DNA from 4 places in the Streptomyces sp. NPDC004126 genome. Region 4 is predicted to be linked to each of the others. Evidence: riboswitches for the same ligand, from Rfam matches in the RefSeq annotation. Region 4 holds a riboswitch; each other region holds the start of a gene.
The links. A riboswitch is a leader RNA that binds a small molecule or an ion and turns the genes downstream of it on or off. The one in region 4 is predicted to bind cobalamin.
Positions count from the first base shown of each region.

Region 1: linked by a shared signal. The riboswitch ahead of ACQKM2_RS23725 (energy-coupling factor ABC transporter permease) and the one ahead of ACQKM2_RS06880 (prenyltransferase/squalene oxidase repeat-containing protein) in region 4 are both predicted to bind cobalamin.
Region 2: linked by a shared signal. The riboswitch ahead of ACQKM2_RS16665 (ribonucleoside-diphosphate reductase subunit alpha) and the one ahead of ACQKM2_RS06880 (prenyltransferase/squalene oxidase repeat-containing protein) in region 4 are both predicted to bind cobalamin.
Region 3: linked by a shared signal. The riboswitch ahead of ACQKM2_RS17155 (ABC transporter substrate-binding protein) and the one ahead of ACQKM2_RS06880 (prenyltransferase/squalene oxidase repeat-containing protein) in region 4 are both predicted to bind cobalamin.

Region 1 covers NZ_JBNNPF010000026.1:15,488-19,688, forward strand. Annotated here, with positions in the region: gene ACQKM2_RS23715 (AMIN-like domain-containing (lipo)protein) at 36-548, shown strand; gene ACQKM2_RS23720 (flavodoxin family protein) at 576-1,295, opposite strand; cobalamin riboswitch at 1,412-1,610, shown strand; gene ACQKM2_RS23725 (energy-coupling factor ABC transporter permease) at 1,640-2,338, shown strand; gene ACQKM2_RS23730 (energy-coupling factor ABC transporter substrate-binding protein) at 2,338-2,715, shown strand; gene cbiQ (cobalt ECF transporter T component CbiQ) at 2,719-3,468, shown strand; gene ACQKM2_RS23740 (energy-coupling factor ABC transporter ATP-binding protein) at 3,459-4,201, shown strand, end outside.
Region 2 covers NZ_JBNNPF010000015.1:75,296-79,496, forward strand. Annotated here, with positions in the region: gene ACQKM2_RS16645 (carbon starvation CstA family protein) at 1-280, shown strand, start outside; gene ACQKM2_RS16650 (YbdD/YjiX family protein) at 277-474, shown strand; gene ACQKM2_RS16655 (Uma2 family endonuclease) at 526-1,110, opposite strand; gene ACQKM2_RS16660 (GNAT family N-acetyltransferase) at 1,189-1,683, shown strand; adenosylcobalamin-variant (AdoCbl-variant) riboswitch at 1,748-1,824, shown strand; gene ACQKM2_RS16665 (ribonucleoside-diphosphate reductase subunit alpha) at 1,982-4,201, shown strand, end outside.
Region 3 covers NZ_JBNNPF010000016.1:19,970-24,170, reverse strand. Annotated here, with positions in the region: gene ACQKM2_RS17175 (DUF4232 domain-containing protein) at 71-529, opposite strand; tRNA gene ACQKM2_RS17170 (tRNA-Trp) at 660-736, shown strand; gene ACQKM2_RS17165 (hypothetical protein) at 845-1,609, shown strand; gene ACQKM2_RS17160 (tRNA(His) guanylyltransferase Thg1 family protein) at 1,649-2,425, shown strand; cobalamin riboswitch at 2,457-2,598, shown strand; gene ACQKM2_RS17155 (ABC transporter substrate-binding protein) at 2,634-3,623, shown strand; gene ACQKM2_RS17150 (FecCD family ABC transporter permease) at 3,620-4,201, shown strand, end outside.
Region 4 covers NZ_JBNNPF010000005.1:61,629-65,829, forward strand. Annotated here, with positions in the region: gene ACQKM2_RS06870 (DUF4430 domain-containing protein) at 1-433, shown strand, start outside; gene ACQKM2_RS06875 (hypothetical protein) at 667-2,079, opposite strand; cobalamin riboswitch at 2,177-2,310, opposite strand; cobalamin riboswitch at 2,390-2,525, shown strand; gene ACQKM2_RS06880 (prenyltransferase/squalene oxidase repeat-containing protein) at 2,669-4,201, shown strand, end outside.

The DNA.
Region 1 (4,201 bases), on a different contig from region 4:
GGCAAGTCCCCGTCTCACGGAACCGGGGAGACATCATGCGTCACCCGCACCGCCGCCGGATCGTGGCCCTCGCCACGGGTGCCCTGCTCACCGCCGGGATCGCGCTCTCCGCGTCGCCGGCCTCCGCAGCCACCACGACCACCCGCACCCAGACGCCGCTCGTCGTCAATGCCCGCTGGGGCGGGCACTGCACGTACGACCGGTTCGTCATCGACCTCCAGGGCTACGTGCCCCCGGTCACCGTCACTCCCGTGTCGGAGCTCGTCTACGACGGCTCGGGACAGCCCGTGCCGCTGGCCGGGAAGTACTTCCTGGAGATCCGCCTGCACCCGGCCGCAGGGCACAACGACGCCGGGCAGAACGTCTACCAGGGGCCCAGGCTCCAGAAGATCTACCTCAGCAAGCTCAAGGGCATGGCCATGACCGGCGACTACGAGGGGTACGTGACCTTCGGCGCCGCCTTCGACACCAAGCCGACCTGGAACACCTCCGTCCTGCACTCGCCCGAGCGGCTCGTACTGGACTTCCCGCACCCCAACACCTGCTGACCCGCTGACGGCCCCGGAGCCGCCCGGCTAGCGGTGTTCGGGGTTGGGGAAGTCGAAACGGCAGCCGGCGTCCCACAGGGAACGCTGGTTGCCGTGGGCCGGCACGCCTCCGGCGCGCTTGAGGAGCGCCGCCAGGTGCATCAGGTTCCACGACATGAACGTGGTGTTCCGGTTGGTGAAGTCGTTCTCCGGGCCGCCCGAGCCCGGGTCCAGGTAGGAGGGGCCGGGGCCGGCCTCGCCGATCCAGCCCGCGTCGGCCTGGGGCGGGATCGCGTAGCCGAGGTGCTGGAGGCTGTAGAGGACGTTCATGGCGCAGTGCTTGACGCCGTCCTCGTTCCCCGTGATCAGCGCTCCGCCGACGCGCCCGTAGTAGGCGTACTGCCCCTGCTCGTTCAGCAGGGAGGAGCAGGCGTAGAGCCGCTCGATGACCTGCTTCATGACGGAGCTGTTGTCGCCGAGCCAGATGGGGCCGCACAGCACCAGGATGTCGGCGTCCATGATCTGGCTGTACAGGACCGGCCACTGGTCGCTCTCCCAGCCGTGGTCGGTCATGTCCGGCCAGACGCCGGTGGCGATGTCGTGGTCGACCGCGCGGATCAGCGAGGTGCGCGCGCCGGCCGATTCCATGACGGCCCGGCTCCGCGCGATCAGGCCCTCGGTGTTGCTGGTCTCGGGAGAGCGTTTGAGGGTGCAGTTCACGTAGACGGCGGAGAGGTCCTCGTACCGGGGGCTGTCGTCGGCGGCCATGCCCTCCACCGTGCCGGGCGCCCGGCGGCCCGGCCAGCGGGCCTGGCCCGTACGGGTGCGCCGGGGGGCGGCCGGGTGGCCGGATCGGTCCGGCTTGTGACGGTCCGTGCGGGCGACTAGGGTCGTCTGGCCTTGGTGTTCGGGAAACCGGTGGGAAACCGGTGCGGCCCTCGCCACTGTGATCGGGAAGTCCGGCTCCACTCTCCACCGCGGGAAGCCACTGGGCCCGCGCGGGAGACCGCACGGTCCCGGGAAGGCGGAGCCAGGGCATCAGTACCCGTGAGCCAGGAGACCGGCCGGGGCGCGTCGTCCATCCACGAGGTGCTGGAGAGGTCTCCCAACCCATGCATATAGCCGAGGGGTTCCTGCCCCCCTTGCACGCGGCCGCCTGGGGCGCCGCGTCCGCCCCCTTCGTCGTCCACGGGGTCCGCGCGCTGACCCGCGAGGTGAAGGCGAACCCGGAGAGCACGCTGCTGCTCGGGGCGTCCGGCGCGTTCACGTTCGTCCTGTCCGCCCTGAAGATCCCTTCGGTGACGGGCAGTTGTTCGCACCCGACGGGCACGGGGCTCGGGGCCATCCTCTTCCGGCCGCCGATCATGGCGGTGCTCGGCACGATCACCCTCCTCTTCCAGGCGCTGCTGCTGGCCCACGGCGGACTGACCACGCTGGGCGCCAACGTCTTCTCGATGGCCATCGCCGGGCCCTGGGCCGGCTACGGGGTCTACCGACTGCTGCGGAAGTCCGGCGCGCCGCTGATGGTGACCGTCTTCTTCGGCGCGTTCTTCGCCGACCTGGTCACCTACTGCGTCACCTCCGTCCAGCTGGCGCTGGCCTTCCCCGACCCGGCGAGCGGCTTCCTGGGCTCCCTGGAGAAGTTCGCGGGCATCTTCGCCCTCACCCAGATCCCGCTCGCCGTCAGCGAGGGGCTGCTGACCGTGCTCGTGATGCGGCTGCTGATGCAGTCCAGCAAGTCGGACCTGGTCCGGCTCGGGGTCGCGAAGCTGACCGGCGGCAGGCAGGCGAAGCCGGAGGCGGCCCTCTGATGAGCAGGAACGCGAAGATCAACACCCTGCTGCTGCTCCTGGTGGCGGCGCTGGCCGTAATCCCGCTCGCGCTGGGCCTCGGCGACGGCAAGGAGGAGCCGTTCGCCGGCGCCGACGCGCAGGCCGAGGCGGCCATCACCGAGCTGAAGCCGGACTACGAGCCCTGGTTCGCCCCGCTGTACGAGCCCCCGTCGGGCGAGGTCGAGTCGGCGCTGTTCGCCCTCCAGGCGGCGCTCGGGGCGGGCGTGCTCGCCTACTACTTCGGCGTCCGCAAGGGCCGCCGCCAGGGCGCGGCGCAGGCCCTCGCCGAGGCCGCGGCATCCGGGGCCCCGCAGGACGCCGAGGACGGGCGGACCCGCCCGACCCCGGAGTCGTAGGCGGTGCTGCCGATCGACGTGGCGGCGCACTCCAGCCGCTGGCGGGGCCGCCACCCCCTGGAGAAGGCCCTGCTGGGGCTCGGGCTCACCGTCACCGCGGTGTGCCTGCCGCCCTGGCCGGGCGGGCCGCTGGTGGCCGCCGCGACCCTGGCCGTGCTGCTCGGGCCGGCCGGCGTGGCCGGGCGGCAGCTGTGGCGGGCCTTCCGGGTCCCGCTGGGCTTCTGCGTGACCGGTGCGCTGCCGCTGCTGGTGTCGGTGGGCGGCCCGGACGGGTTCCTCGCCCTGGCCCCGGACGGGCCCCGGCACGCGGCGGAGCTGCTGCTGCGCACCTCGGCGGCCTCGCTCGGGGTGCTGCTGTTCGCCTTCACGACACCGGTCTCGGACGTGCTGCCGCGGCTGGTGCGGGCCGGGGTGCCGGCGCCGGTGGTGGACGTGGCCCTGGTGATGTACCGGATCGGCTTCCTGCTGCTGGACTCGATGGCCCAGGTCCGGCGGGCCCAGGCGGCCCGGCTCGGGCAGGCGGGCCGGGCGGCGGTGTGGCGTTCGCTGGCCGGGCTCGCGGCGACCTCGTTCGTCCGGGCCTTCGACCGCGCGGCCCGGCTCCAGGAGGGGCTGGCGGGGCGCGGTTACGACGGCGCGCTGCGGGTGCTGGTGCCCGACGCGGCGCTGTCCTGGCGGTTCCTGACGGGGTCCGCCGCCCTGCTGACCGCCGTGGTCGCGGGGACCCTCGTACTGAAGGAGCTGTGGCTGTGACCCCGTTGGTGGAGCTGGTCGGCGCGGGGTACGCGTACGAGGACGGCCCGGCCGTGCTGTCGGGGGTGGACTTCGGCATCGCCGAGGGCCGCGCGCTGGTGCTGCTCGGCCGCAACGGCAGCGGCAAGACCACGCTGATGCGGCTGCTGAGCGGGGGCCTGCGGCCCGGCCCGGGGACGCTGCGGCTCGGCGGCGCCGAGGTGGCGTACGACCGCAAGGGCCTGGTCCGGCTGCGCACCTCGGTGCAGCTGGTGGTGCAGGACCCGGACGACCAGCTCTTCGCGGCCTCCGTGGAGCAGGACGTGTCCTTCGGGCCGATGAACCTGGGGCTGCCGGCGGCGGAGGTCCGCGAGCGGGTGGACGCCGCGCTGGCCGCGCTGGACATCACCGCGCTGCGGGACCGGCCGACGCACCTGCTGTCGTACGGGCAGCGCAAGCGCGCGGCGATCGCGGGCGCGGTGGCGATGGCCCCGCGGGTGCTGATCCTGGACGAGCCCACCGCCGGGCTCGACCCGGACGGGCAGGAGCGCCTCCTGGACGTCCTCGCGGGGCTGCGCGCGGCCGGCACCACGGTGGTCATGGCCACCCACGACGTGGACCTCGCGGTGCGCTGGGCCGACGACGCGGCCGTGCTGACCCCGTCGGGGATCCGCACGGGTCCGGCCGCCGAGCTGCTCGCGGACCCGGAGCTGCTCGCGTCGGCGGGGCTGCGGTCGGCCTGGGCGCCGGTGGT
Region 2 (4,201 bases), on a different contig from region 4:
GAACATGGACGACATGCACACCGTGGTCACCAACGCCACGGTCGACGGGGTCCTGTCGGCGCTGTTCGCACTCCTGATCATCGTCGTGCTGGTGGACGCGGCCCGGGTCTGCCTCAAGGCCGTCCGGAACCCGGCTGCGGTCAGCCTGTCCGAGGTGCCGTGGACCGAGTCGAAGATCATCGCCCCGGCCGGGCTCATCGCCACCGCCGAGGAGAAGGCCGAGCTCGCGGCCGCCGGCCTCGACGGGAGCGGGGGCAAGGCCAAGGAGCCGGTCGCGTGAGCGGGGTGCGCGGGGCGCTGGCGAAGGCCCGGTTCTACGTACGGGAGTTCTCCGGCGAGGCCGCGTACGACCGCTACGTGGCGCACACCCGCTCGCACGACCCGGACGCCGAGGTCCTGACCCGGCGCGCCTTCGAGCGGGCCCGCACGGACGCCCGCGAGGCGGACCCCCGCGAGGGCTTCCGCTGCTGTTGAAGGACGACGAAGGGCCCCGCCGTATCGGCGGGGCCCTTCGTCGTGCGCGGGTCAGCGCACCCAGTCCTTGAGGACCTCGGTCTGGAGCGTGATGCCGACGGGGTCGGGAAGGGCGATCTCCATGCCGTAGGGCACGATGTGGATGCTCTCGTACCGGCGGCCGTTGGGCTGGCTGTAGACGGAGATCTCGCACTTCGCCCGGTCGATCAGCAGGTACACGGGGATACCCGTCTCCGCGTAGGCGCGCGGCTTCTCAACATGGTCCCGGCGCACCGTGTCGGAGTCCCAGGAGGTCACCTCGACGGCCATGAGGATCGGCTCGGGCTCTACCCAGTCCCCCTGCCCGACGAACGCCTGGGACGGCGCGAGCACTCCGTCTGGAATGGCCCGGCCCGTCCGGTACTCCTGGGCCTTGATGCACTGCCCCGCGTGCAGCCAGAGCTCCGGCCGATGTTGCAAGCAGATCCGGGTGAGCCACTGAATGATCATCTGGTGGTCGCCGTCCGGCATGGCCTTGCTCCTGATAACCCCGTCGATGAACTCCAGCCGTGTCCCCACCCGCTCGCGGGCCGCTATGCGCGCCACGGCTTCGAAGTCCTCGGTCGTCATGTGGGGATGGTCAGTCATGAGGGTCATGCCTCGCTCGCCTTCCTCGACGGTGCTGTCTCCGACGATAGCGCCGACCGCTGACACCCGTCCGGCACACTCGGCGGCATGGACTTCGAGATCAGGACGGCAAGGGAAGACGAATACGCCCGGCTCGGCGAGATCACCGGGCAGGCCTACACCGGGGACGGGCTGCTCGACCAGAACGAGGACGACCGCTACCTGAACGTCCTGCGCGACGTCGCCGGCCGGGCCGGTGACGGGGAGGTGCTCGTCGCCGTGGAGGACGGCCGGGTGCTCGGCGGGGTGACGTTCGCCGCACCCGGCAGCCGGCTCGCGGACGTGGCCGGACCCGGCGAGGCCGAGTTCCGGATGCTCGCGGTGGCCACCGAGGCGCGCGGCAAGGGCGTCGGGCAGGCCCTCGTGCGGGCCTGCGCCGAACGGGCCCGCGCCCTGGGCGTCACGGCCCTGGTGCTGTCCACCCAGCCGGCCATGCTGGGCGCCCAGCGGATCTACGAGCGGCTGGGCTTCGTACGCACTCCCGGGCTCGACTGGTCGCCCGTTCCGGCCCTGAAACTACTGACCTACCGTCTGGAGCTGTAGCCGCGCCGACACAACATGTGGTGGGTCGCGCACGGGCGGCCCCCCACATGTATGCTCATCCTCGCTGTCGCCGCAGGGGAATCCGGTGTGAATCCGGAACTGTCCCGCAACGGTATGAAAAGTCCGAGGACCTGCCGACAGTGCGCCCGGGTCGACCGAACCGGGTGCCGACACGTCCGGGCCTCGCGGTTGGGCCGGTGGACGCCATGCGGCGAGTACGCGACCCCGTCGCGCCCGCATGCGCCTCCCCGCGCCCCGATCCGCCGACGACCGGGCCGAGCGAGGGAGAGCTCCCGCCGTGACCATCGCGCCTTCCGCACCGCGCGCCGAGTCCGTTTCTGGCGACACCACCGAAGGCCCGGGGGCCGCGCTGCTGCGTACTCTCACCGAGCTGACCGCCGACCTCCCCGACACCGACCCCGGCCGGGTCGCCGCCGCCGCCCTGCGCGGCCGCAGCGCCTCCGCCGACGAGGCCGAGCTGCGCGGGCTGGCCACCGAGGCCGCGGCGGGCCTGATCTCCGAGGACCCCGCCTACTCCCGGCTCGCCGCCCGCCTGCTGACGCTGGCCGTGGCCGACGAGGCCGCCGGCCAGGGCTCGACCTCCTTCGCCGAGTCCGTCGCCGTCGGCCACCGCGAGGGCCTGATCGCCGACCGCACCGCCGAGTTCGTCGCCGCCCACGCCGCCCGCCTGAACGCGCTGGTCGAGCACGCGCTCGCCGAGGGCGCGGACGACCGCTTCGGCTTCTTCGGCCTGCGCACCCTGCACAGCCGCTACCTGCTGCGCCACCCGATCACCCGCCAGGTGATCGAGACCCCGCAGTACTTCATGCTGCGCGTGGCCTGCGGCCTGGCCGAGGACGAGAGCGTCCAGGCCGTCGAGGAAGTCGCCTCGCTCTACACCCTGATGAGCCGGCTCGACTACCTGCCGTCCTCCCCCACCCTCTTCAACTCCGGCACCCGCCACCCGCAGATGTCCTCCTGCTACCTGCTGGACTCCCCGCTGGACGAGCTGGACTCGATCTACGACCGCTACCACCAGGTGGCGCGCCTGTCCAAGCACGCCGGCGGCATCGGCCTCTCGTACTCCCGCATCCGCGCCCGCGGTTCGCTGATCCGCGGCACCAACGGCCACTCCAACGGCATCGTGCCGTTCCTGAAGACCCTCGACGCCTCCGTCGCCGCCGTGAACCAGGGCGGCCGCCGCAAGGGCGCCGCCGCCGTCTACCTGGAGACCTGGCACGCGGACATCGAGGAGTTCCTGGAGCTCCGCGACAACACCGGCGAGGACCAGCGCCGTACGCACAACCTCAACCTCGCGCACTGGATCCCGGACGAGTTCATGCGCCGCGTGAACGCCGACGCCGACTGGTCGCTGTTCTCCCCGGCCGACGTCCCCGAGCTGGTCGACCTCTACGGCGACGAGTTCGACGCCGCCTACGTCAAGGCGGAGGCGGCCGGCCTCGCCAAGAAGACCATGCCGGCCCGCGACCTGTACGGCCGCATGATGCGCACCCTCGCGCAGACCGGCCAGGGCTGGATGACCTTCAAGGACGCCTCCAACCGGACCGCGAACCAGACCGCGCTGCCCGGCACCGTCGTCCACTCCTCCAACCTCTGCACCGAGATCATCGAGGTCACCAACGACGCCGAGACGGCCGTCTGCAACCTCGGCTCGGTCAACCTCGGCGCGTTCGTCGCCGACGGGGAGATGGACTGGGCGCGCCTGGACGAGACCGTCCGCACCGCCGTGACCTTCCTCGACCGCGTCGTGGACATCAACTTCTACCCGACCGAGCAGGCCGGCCGCTCCAACGCCAAGTGGCGTCCGGTGGGCCTGGGCGCGATGGGTCTGCAGGACGTCTTCTTCAAGCTGCGCATGCCCTTCGACTCGGCCGAGGCGAAGGCCCTGTCCACGAAGATCTCCGAGCGGATCATGCTGGCCGCGTACGAGGCCTCCTGCGACCTCGCCGAGCGTTCCGGCCCGCTCCCGGCCTGGGCCGAGACCCGTACCGCCCAGGGCGTCCTGCACCCGGACCACTACGAGACCGAGCGCCACTGGCCCGAGCGCTGGGAGGCCCTGCGCGCCCGGATCGCGAAGAGCGGCATGCGCAACTCCCTGCTGCTGGCCATCGCCCCGACGGCGACGATCGCCTCGATCGCGGGCGTGTACGAGTGCATCGAGCCGCAGGTCTCCAACCTCTTCAAGCGCGAGACCCTCAGCGGCGAGTTCCTCCAGGTCAACGGCTACCTGGTGGAGGACCTCAAGCAGCTCGGCGTGTGGGACGCGCAGACCCGCGAGGCGCTGCGCGACTCCTCCGGCTCCGTCCAGGGCTTCGGCTGGATCCCGGCCGAGATCCGCGAGCTGTACCGCACGGCGTGGGAGATCCCGCAGCGCGGCCTGATCGACATGGCGGCGGCCCGTACGCCGTACCTGGACCAGAGCCAGTCGCTGAACCTGTTCCTGGAGACGCCCACCATCGGCAAGCTCAGCTCGATGTACGCGTACGCCTGGAAGCAG
Region 3 (4,201 bases), on a different contig from region 4:
ACGCGTCGCAGCAACTTCCGGCTGATTCCGTCCCCTTGACTCCACGCCCCGGGACGGCTCGGGACGTGGCTCAGGGCAGGCTCCAGTGCCCGACGTCGTCGCCCAGCCCCGCGTCCAGCGCGAACTGCACGGCCGCCAGAGCGGCGGCCTCCGGCACCCGGAAGGTCACGAAGCCCGAGGCCGAGTCCCCGGGGGCGAGGGTCACGGTGTCCGGCAGGCTCGGCCCCGCACCGGTCGCGGCGGCCGTCCCCGTGAACCGCTGCCCCGCGGTGTCGAGCAGGTGCGCGGCCGGCGCGGGGGAGTCCTCGTACGGCACCGACCCGGTGTTCTCCAGCCGCAGCTCCACCGCCACCAGCCGCTCGGAGCCGGCCCGGCCCGCGGGGTCGACGACCCGGGTCAGGGTCACGTCGAGCCGCTCCCCGGGCCGGTCCCCGTCGAGGGACACGGTCTCCCCGGACCCGTCGGGCCCGGCCCCGACGAGCAGCAGCAGGAGCAGGGGCCCCAGTAGACGCCCCGGACGGTGACGCACCACGCCTCCCGGCCTCGCCGATCCGCCCCCTCCCCGCCCACGATCCTCCGCCCACCCGGCTCCCGCCACCGGCGACGCGGAAAATGGATTGGATCTTCCGGCCGCTTCATGGCAGGGTGTGACCCACCGAAGGGGTATAGCTCAGCTGGTCAGAGCGCTGGTCTCCAAAACCAGATGTCGTAGGTTCGAATCCTGCTACCCCTGCCATGCCTGACCAGGCATTTCACGTAGAACGGGCTCCGGGAGGACTCTCCCGGAGCCCGTTTTTCTGCTGGGGCCGGGTGCCGTCGACGACAGCAGGGAGCGTCCTTTCCGATGACCTTGAGGCCCGCACGTCCTGAGCCGGACTTCAAGCCCGCTCTCGTCAAAGCGGTGTTCCGGGACGTGACGCCGATGCACGTGTCCCGGGCGGCCGCCCGGGCCGCCGCGTCGGTGACGCGGACCGTGGTGACGGAGATCATCGACGGCGCGATGAGAGCGGCGGCGGAGGAGGGCCGGAGGAAGCTGATCCCCCGGGACCTCGTCTCGGCGATCGGCCGGAACGTCGAGGTCGAGGTGGCGGGCGAGTGGTACCGGCACAGCCCGACGTTTCACGGCCTGACCGGCGAGACGTACGACGCCGAGGGTGTCCTCGTGCCCTCTCCCAAGCGCAGCAGGTCGCGCAGACCGAGCGCTGTCGTCGGTGCCCACAGGTTCGAGGCCGGGGTCAGGAAGCTGCTGCGGAGCCGAGGGGCGGCGGCAGTCCCGGCGATGGTCCGCGACCTGGACGGAATGGCGAGCGTGTTCATGGCGGACCTCGCCCGGGACGCGGCCATGGTCGTCCGTGAGGGCGGGATCAAGCGGTTCGGCACGGTCACCCTGGTGATGCCGGGCGAGCAGGCAGCGCTCCCGCCGCTGCCGGAATCCCTCCGCGCCCTGTCCGTCCGCACCGGCGACGCGCGGACCATCGGCGGGGACGACGTCCTCGCCGCCACCACGATCCAGTTGTTCGGCGCCATCAGGGAGCGAGCCCTCAGCGAGGCTACAGCGACAGTGCCAGTGACGGGGAGCGCTTCGCCGGCTGAGCGGGTGCGGCGGTAATTCCGAGTGGCCCTCCAACGTGCCCCGGTACCCTGTGGCATGAGCGACACGACCGCACTCGGCGACCGCATGAAACGGTACGAGGCCGCGCACCGGGCTGTGCTGCCCCGCCGCACCTACACGATCCTGCGCCTCGACGGACGCGCCTTCCACACCTACCTGCGGGACGCGGACAAGCCGTTCGACCTGGGCTTCGTCAAGGACATGGCCGCCGTCACCGAGGCGCTCTGTGCCGAGGTCAGCGGCACGGCCTTCGCCTACCACCAGTCCGACGAGATCAGCCTGCTGCTCACCGACTTCGCCAGTCAGGGCTCCGAGCCCTGGTTCGGCGGTGTCGTCGCCAAGCAGCTGTCGGTGTCGGCGTCGCTGGCCACCGCGGTCCTGGGCGAGCGCCGGCCCGGCCGGCGGGCCCTCTTCGACGCGCGGGTCTTCACCCTGTCCGACCCCGTCGAGGTCGCCAACTACTTCGTCTGGCGGCAGCGCGACGCGGTCCGCAACTCGATCTCCATGGCCGCCCAGGCGCACTTCTCCCACAAGCGGCTGCACCGCATGTCCACCGGTGCCATGCAGGAACTGCTGTGGTCGGAGGCGCAGGTGAACTGGAACGACTACCCGGCCGCCTGCAAGCGCGGCCAGGTGGCCGTGCGGGCGAGCGGGGAGCGGGCCGTCGAGTACACCGACAAGCGGTCCGGCGAAACCGTGCGGACGACGGCGCTCCGGTCCTGGTGGGAGGTCGGGGGCGCCGACCACTTCACGGCCGAGCCGGGCGGATGGCTCGCGCGGTGGATCCCGGCGATGCCGGCCCTGACGGGCTGAACGGCCCACCCGTGGGCGCAAAGACCGCATCTGGCAGACTTGGCCGGGTTGTCCCGGCGGTGCAGGACAGGAAACCGGTGTGAATCCGGTGCGGTCCCGCCACTGTGACCGGCCGCCGCGTGCACGCGCGCGGGGGCCGGGAGTCAGACACTGACGCACCGCCTCTTCACTTCGACCGGGGACGAGGATCCCCCGGAGAGGCCTCACCATGTCGCGTGTCCGCGCCGCCGTGCGCTCCTTCCTGCGCTTCGCGCTTGTCGTGCCGCTCGCCGCCTGCGGCGGGCCCGCCGGGGCCGAGCGGTCCGCCGCCGGGGCGCAGGCCGCGCCCGGATTCCCGTACACCGTCACCAACTGCGGTGTCAGCAGCACCTACCAGGCGCCGCCCGAGCGGGCCGTCACCATGAACCAGCACGCCACCGAGATCATGCTGGCCCTCGGGCTGCAGGACCGGATGGCCGGGACCGCCTACCTCGACGACTCCGTGCTGCCCGCCTACCGGCCCGCCTACGACAAGATCAAGGTGCTGGCGAAGGAGTACCCCTCGAAGGAGGTCCTCCTCGGCGCCAACCCCGACTTCGTGTACGGCGGTTACGCCAGCGCCTTCGACAAGGGGCAGGGCAGGGACCGCCAGACGCTGGCCAAGGCCGGCATCGGGTCACGGCTGAGCGTGGAGTACTGCACCCAGGGCCCGGTCGGGCTCGAACAGCTGAAGACCGAGATCACCGAGGTCGCCCGGACCTTCGGCGTGCCCGAGCGCGGCGAGGAGCTCGTCCGGGAGGAGCAGCGGCGCGTCGACGCCGTCACCGCACGGGTGAAGGACCGGGCCCGTCCGTCCGTCTTCGTCTACGACTCCGGAGAGGCCTCCGCCTTCACCTCGGGAGGCAACGGCATCGGCAACGAGATCGTCTCCCTCGCCGGGGGCGCGAACGTGTTCGGCGACCTCAAGGACACCTTCGGCGACGTGCCGTGGGAGAAGGTCATCGAGCGGGCTCCCGAGGTCGTGCTGATCTACGACTACGGCGGCACCACCGTGGAGGCCAAGAAGCAGCGGCTGTTGAACGACCCCGCGCTGGCGGAGGTTCCCGCCGTCAAGAACCGGCGGTTCGCCGTGCTGCCCCTCTCCTCCGCCGTGCTCGGCGTGCGCGTCGCCGACGCCGTCGAGTCCCTCGGCCGCCAGCTGCACCCCGACACCCCGTGAGGCGGGGGCTCTCGCTGGTGGTGCTCGCCGCCGCGCTCGCCGTCTCGATGGTGGCGGGGCTGGCGCTGGGGCCCGTACGGATCCCGCCCGGCCAGGTCCTCGACACCGTCCTCGGCGGCCCGGGCACGCCCGGGGCCTTCGCCTCCATCGTGTGGGACGTGCGGATGCCGCGCGTCCTGCTCGGAGCCGTCGTCGGGGCCGGACTGGCCGTGACCGGGGCCGTGCTCCAGGCCCTCGTGCGCAACCCGCTCGCCGACCCCTTCCTGCTCGGGGCCTCCTCCGGGGCATCGACCGGAGCGGTGCTGGTCATCGTGTCCGGTTCGAGCGCCGCCGCGGCCGCGGGCGGAGTCGGGCTGCCGGCCGCCGCGTTCGCCGGTTCCACGGCCGCCCTCGTCGCCGTCTACGCCCTGGCCCGCCGCGGCGGCACCATGACCACCGGCCGGCTGATCCTGGCCGGGGTCGCCGTCCAGTACATCCTCTCCGCGCTGACCAGCCTGGTCCTCGTCCTGTCCGCGAAACCCGACCAGCTGCGCACCGCCCTGTTCTGGACCCTCGGCGGCCTCGGCGGAGCCCGCTGG
Region 4 (4,201 bases):
GCTCGCCACCGCTCCGGCCGTGGCCGAGGCTGCCCCCAAGCCGAACACGAACGCGGCCGTCAAGGTCGACCTCACCGTCCAGGGCCCCAACGGACTGCTGTTCAAGGGCAAGATCAAGACCAAGGGGCACGACGTCTCCACGGCGACCGGAGGCACCCACAAGTGCGACGGCACCAACGGCGGTGCCAACCCGTCCAAGGTTCCCACTCCGACCGCGGCGCTCGACGATGCTGCCCGCCTGAACTACTTCGGCTGGGACGGTACTTGGTACGCGTCCTTCGACGACTACTCCGTCGACACCATCAAGAACGTCAGCGGAGGCGGCTCCGCCTACTGGAGCATCTCCGTCAACGGCACTCCCACCCCCGTCGGTGGCTGCCAGTTCAAGCTCAACGCGGGCGACCAGGTCGCCTTCACCTGGACGTCGTTCTAGTCCACCCCGACGGAAGCGCGGTGGGCATCCACGCTGTATGCGCTCCCCCGGACCTCCTAACGGCTGCGCTGACGGCCGCCAGAAGCACGGGAGGGTGCTTCCGCCTGCCTTCCGATCACTCGGTGGGCCTGCTCTACTGCGGCTTCCAAGCCGCTGAGCAGGCCCTTGGCCGTCTGGGGAACGGTCGTGGGAGCGTCCGTCGGAACCTTGCAACCCCCACCGCCACCGGATGGTCAGGCGCCCCACCGCAGTGCGATGGTGTCGCCCACGTTGATGACCTTCTCGCGGAGCGCCCCGGCGAAGGAGGAGCCGTCGACGCTGACCTTCCAGGTGTTCGAGCCGCTGTTGGCCTTGCCGTTGACACTGGTGATGGTTCCCGTGCCGGAGGACGGGGTCACGGCCGTGACGCAGCCCGAGGGCGTGGCCGCGCTGGTCGCGGCGGCCAGGACGTCGCCGAGGGTGGTGGTCGTACCCGTCGGCGTGAAGGCCACCGAGCAGACCTTCAGGTTTCCGGCGCCGTCGTCGACCGTCAGTGCCAGCTTCGTCGCGGTCCCGGAGGTGAAGGTCGACTGGGCGACCCACTGCGGGGCGCCCGGGGTGACCGGGACCGGCGGGGCGGTGGTGAAACCGCCGCCCGCGACCGCGCGCAGCGCGTCGATCGAAGAGTAGGCCGAGGGGGTGGTGTCGGAGGGCTTGTACTTGAAGCCGCCGGCCGGGTTGTACTGGTTGGCGATCAGGAAGTCGATCGGGGTCTTGCCGCTGCCGGTGAGGAAGTCGCCGGTCTGCGGGTTGAATCCGCAGGCGTTCAGACCCGCGACGCCCCAGCCGTTGGAGCTGGTGTTGACCCCGTACAGGGAGTTGAACGCACCGGTGCCCGGGACGAGGGTGCTCTTGAGGAAGTTCTTCGCCTGGACGACGTCGGTGTCGGTGTTCGGGACCCCGGAGACGCACAGCGCGGCCATGGCGGCGCCCGTCATGTCGACGTCGCTCGCGGAGTTCAGGACGGTGGGGTTGCCCTCGGCCTTGTTGAAGGTCCAGCCGCCGTCCACGTGCTGGTTGGCGCGGATGCGGGTGACCATGGAGTCGGTCAGCGCCTGCGGGACGCGCTGCGCGCCGCCCTGCGTCTTGGCGCCGCCCAGCGAAAGGGCCGCGAAGACCGTGCCGTTGAAGTTCCCCGACGGACCGAAGTAGCCCGCCTCGGCCGTCTGCCAGTAGGAGTAGACGTTCGCGATGAGGTTGCGGGAGGCCGAGACGCGGGCCGGGTCGATGCCCGCGGCGTAGGCGTTCAGCGTGCCGCGTTCGTAGTCGGTGACGACCGGGGAGGCCTGCGGCCAGCCCGCCGTCGACAGCAGGTTGCGGTAGACGGTCCGCGCGTTCTTCGTCGTGTCGCCGCCCGGGTAGACGTCGACGACGGCCGTGCCGGCGGCGGCGAAAGCGGTGAACGCCCACTCGTTCGACAGGCCGGCGCCGGCATACGAACCGTCCGCTGCCTGAAGGGACTTGAGATATGCCACACCATTGGTCCTGGACGTGGCGATCTGCGCGGGCGACGACGTGGCGAAGGCCGGCAGCGCGGTGAGAACGAGGGCGCCGAGCGCGGCGGGCACCGCGAGCGCAGAACGGCGGGAGGTACGGGGACGGGACATGGCCTGCTCCTGGAATGAGGGACGCCGACCTGACCGATGCTCCTGCGAGCGGGCAGCCCGGAGCACGGTGGCCGCCGTCCGAACGCGTGGTACGGCTGGTGAATTGCCTCGCCGCACGGGCATTCGGGCTCGTGAACGGCCCCCTGCCGTCCCACACCGCTGCGCGTCAGCCCCGGATTCACACCGGGTTCCCCCATGTGGCAGCCCAGGACGCTACCCGAGCGATCACAGGTCCGCCAGCGACGAATGCGGCGGGCGGTCGCGCGGACCGGGGCCGGTGACGCGTGAGACGCAGACCACCTTGACGCTGTCTTTATCAGCGTGGTCCACTCCGACTGATAAGCACTCAGTTCCAGGGGAAGCCGGTCGAAATCCGGCGCTGACCCGCAACCGTAGGCCCGGCACCGTCCGGGCGAGTCGGAATGCCTGGAGCCAGGTTTTTGCAGCGAGAAACGCCGTCGCGGACTACGGCGTGGTTCGAACGGCTTCCCCATGGCGTCATGCCTTCGGAAGACCTTTTGCCACGCACAGGTCCGCCCGGCCGACACGAGGGGCCGTGGTGGGGACCGCAGAGCGATCACAGCAACGCATGCGCAGCAAGGGACTGCTGTCGCTCATGTCGGCGGCGCTCCTGACCTTCGCCGCGAGCGTGGCTTTCGTGGGCGGGACGGCTCCCGCCTCGGCCGATCCGATCGAGCAGTGCACCGCCACCACGGGCGCCATCGTCGCGGTCGACTTCGGTCCCTTCGGCGGCAAGGTCGAGCGTGGCTGTGACACCACGCCCACCACCGGGTACGAGCTGCTGCACACCGGCGGCTTCACCACCGTGGGCACCGTCCACGACGGCGACGGGTTCATCTGCCGCATCGGCAAGGGCACCGGGACCCAATACCCCACGCCGGACAAGGAGGACTGCGTCCTCACCCCCCAGGCCACCGCCTACTGGTCGTACTGGATCGCCTCCCCCGGTGAGAAGAACTGGACCTACAGCCCCCTCGGCGCGATGGCGCGCACGCCGAAGCCCGGCGACGTGGACGCCTGGGTGTTCGGCGGCACGGACGTCGGCGGCACCTCCGGCAAGCCCTCGTTCTCCCCCGACGAGGTGCGGGCCGGAGGCGGGACCACCCCCGATCCGACCGTTCCCACGGCTCCGCCCACCGTGCCCGCAGGGAAGGTCGACGCGCCCGCCGCGATCCGCTGGATCACCGGAAAGCTGACGGACGGGGAACGCGTCGTCGACGACGGTGCCACCACCGCGAACCACTTCCTCACCACCGAGGCGGTCTTCGCCCTGGTGTCCGCCGACCCGAAGAGCCCGGCGGCGAAGAAGGCGGCCGACTTCCTGGCCGCTCCCGCTCAGACGGACGCGTACGCCTACCCGGCCGGCAAGGACGGCATCCCCGACGCCACCGCCGCCGCGCGCCTCGCACTGGTCGCCGAAGCCACCGGCAAGGACCCCCGCGCCTTCGGCGGACACGACCTGCTCGGGGATCTCGTGAAGTACGTCTGCCCCCGGAACGCCGGCGACGGCGCCCCGGTCGACGGCTGCCTCACCAAGGGCGACTTCCGCACCACCGGCCAGTCCGACGCCCAGGCCATGGCCGTCATCGCCCTGCTGAACGGCGGCGTCACCCCGCCCGCCGACGCCGTGAACCGGCTGACCGGCCTGCAGTGCGAGGACGGCGGATTCACCGGCATCCTCATCCGCACCGGCGGCAGGTGCGACAGCGACGCCAACTCCACCGGTCTGATCACCCTGGCCCTCAGGCGGGCCGGCGGCCACGACGCCGCTGTCCAGAAGGCCCGCGGCTACCTCAAGAAGTCCCAGCTGGCGACCGGTGCCTGGCCCTCCGCCTCCTACATGACAACCGGCAGTCCCGCCTCCACCGCCTGGGCCGCCCAGGCCCTTCGTGCACTCGGCGACGACGCCTTCGCCGACGCCGGCCTCTCCTGGCTCTCGCGCCACCAGTTCCCCGCGGGCGGCTTCGGCTTCGAAGAGGACGACACGGAATCGCGGCTCTTCGCCACGGCGCCCGTTGCCGTCGCCGCTGCCAAGAGCGACCTCGTCGCCCTCACCACCAAGAAGAGCGACCCCCCGACCACGCCCCCGGCCGGTGACGGC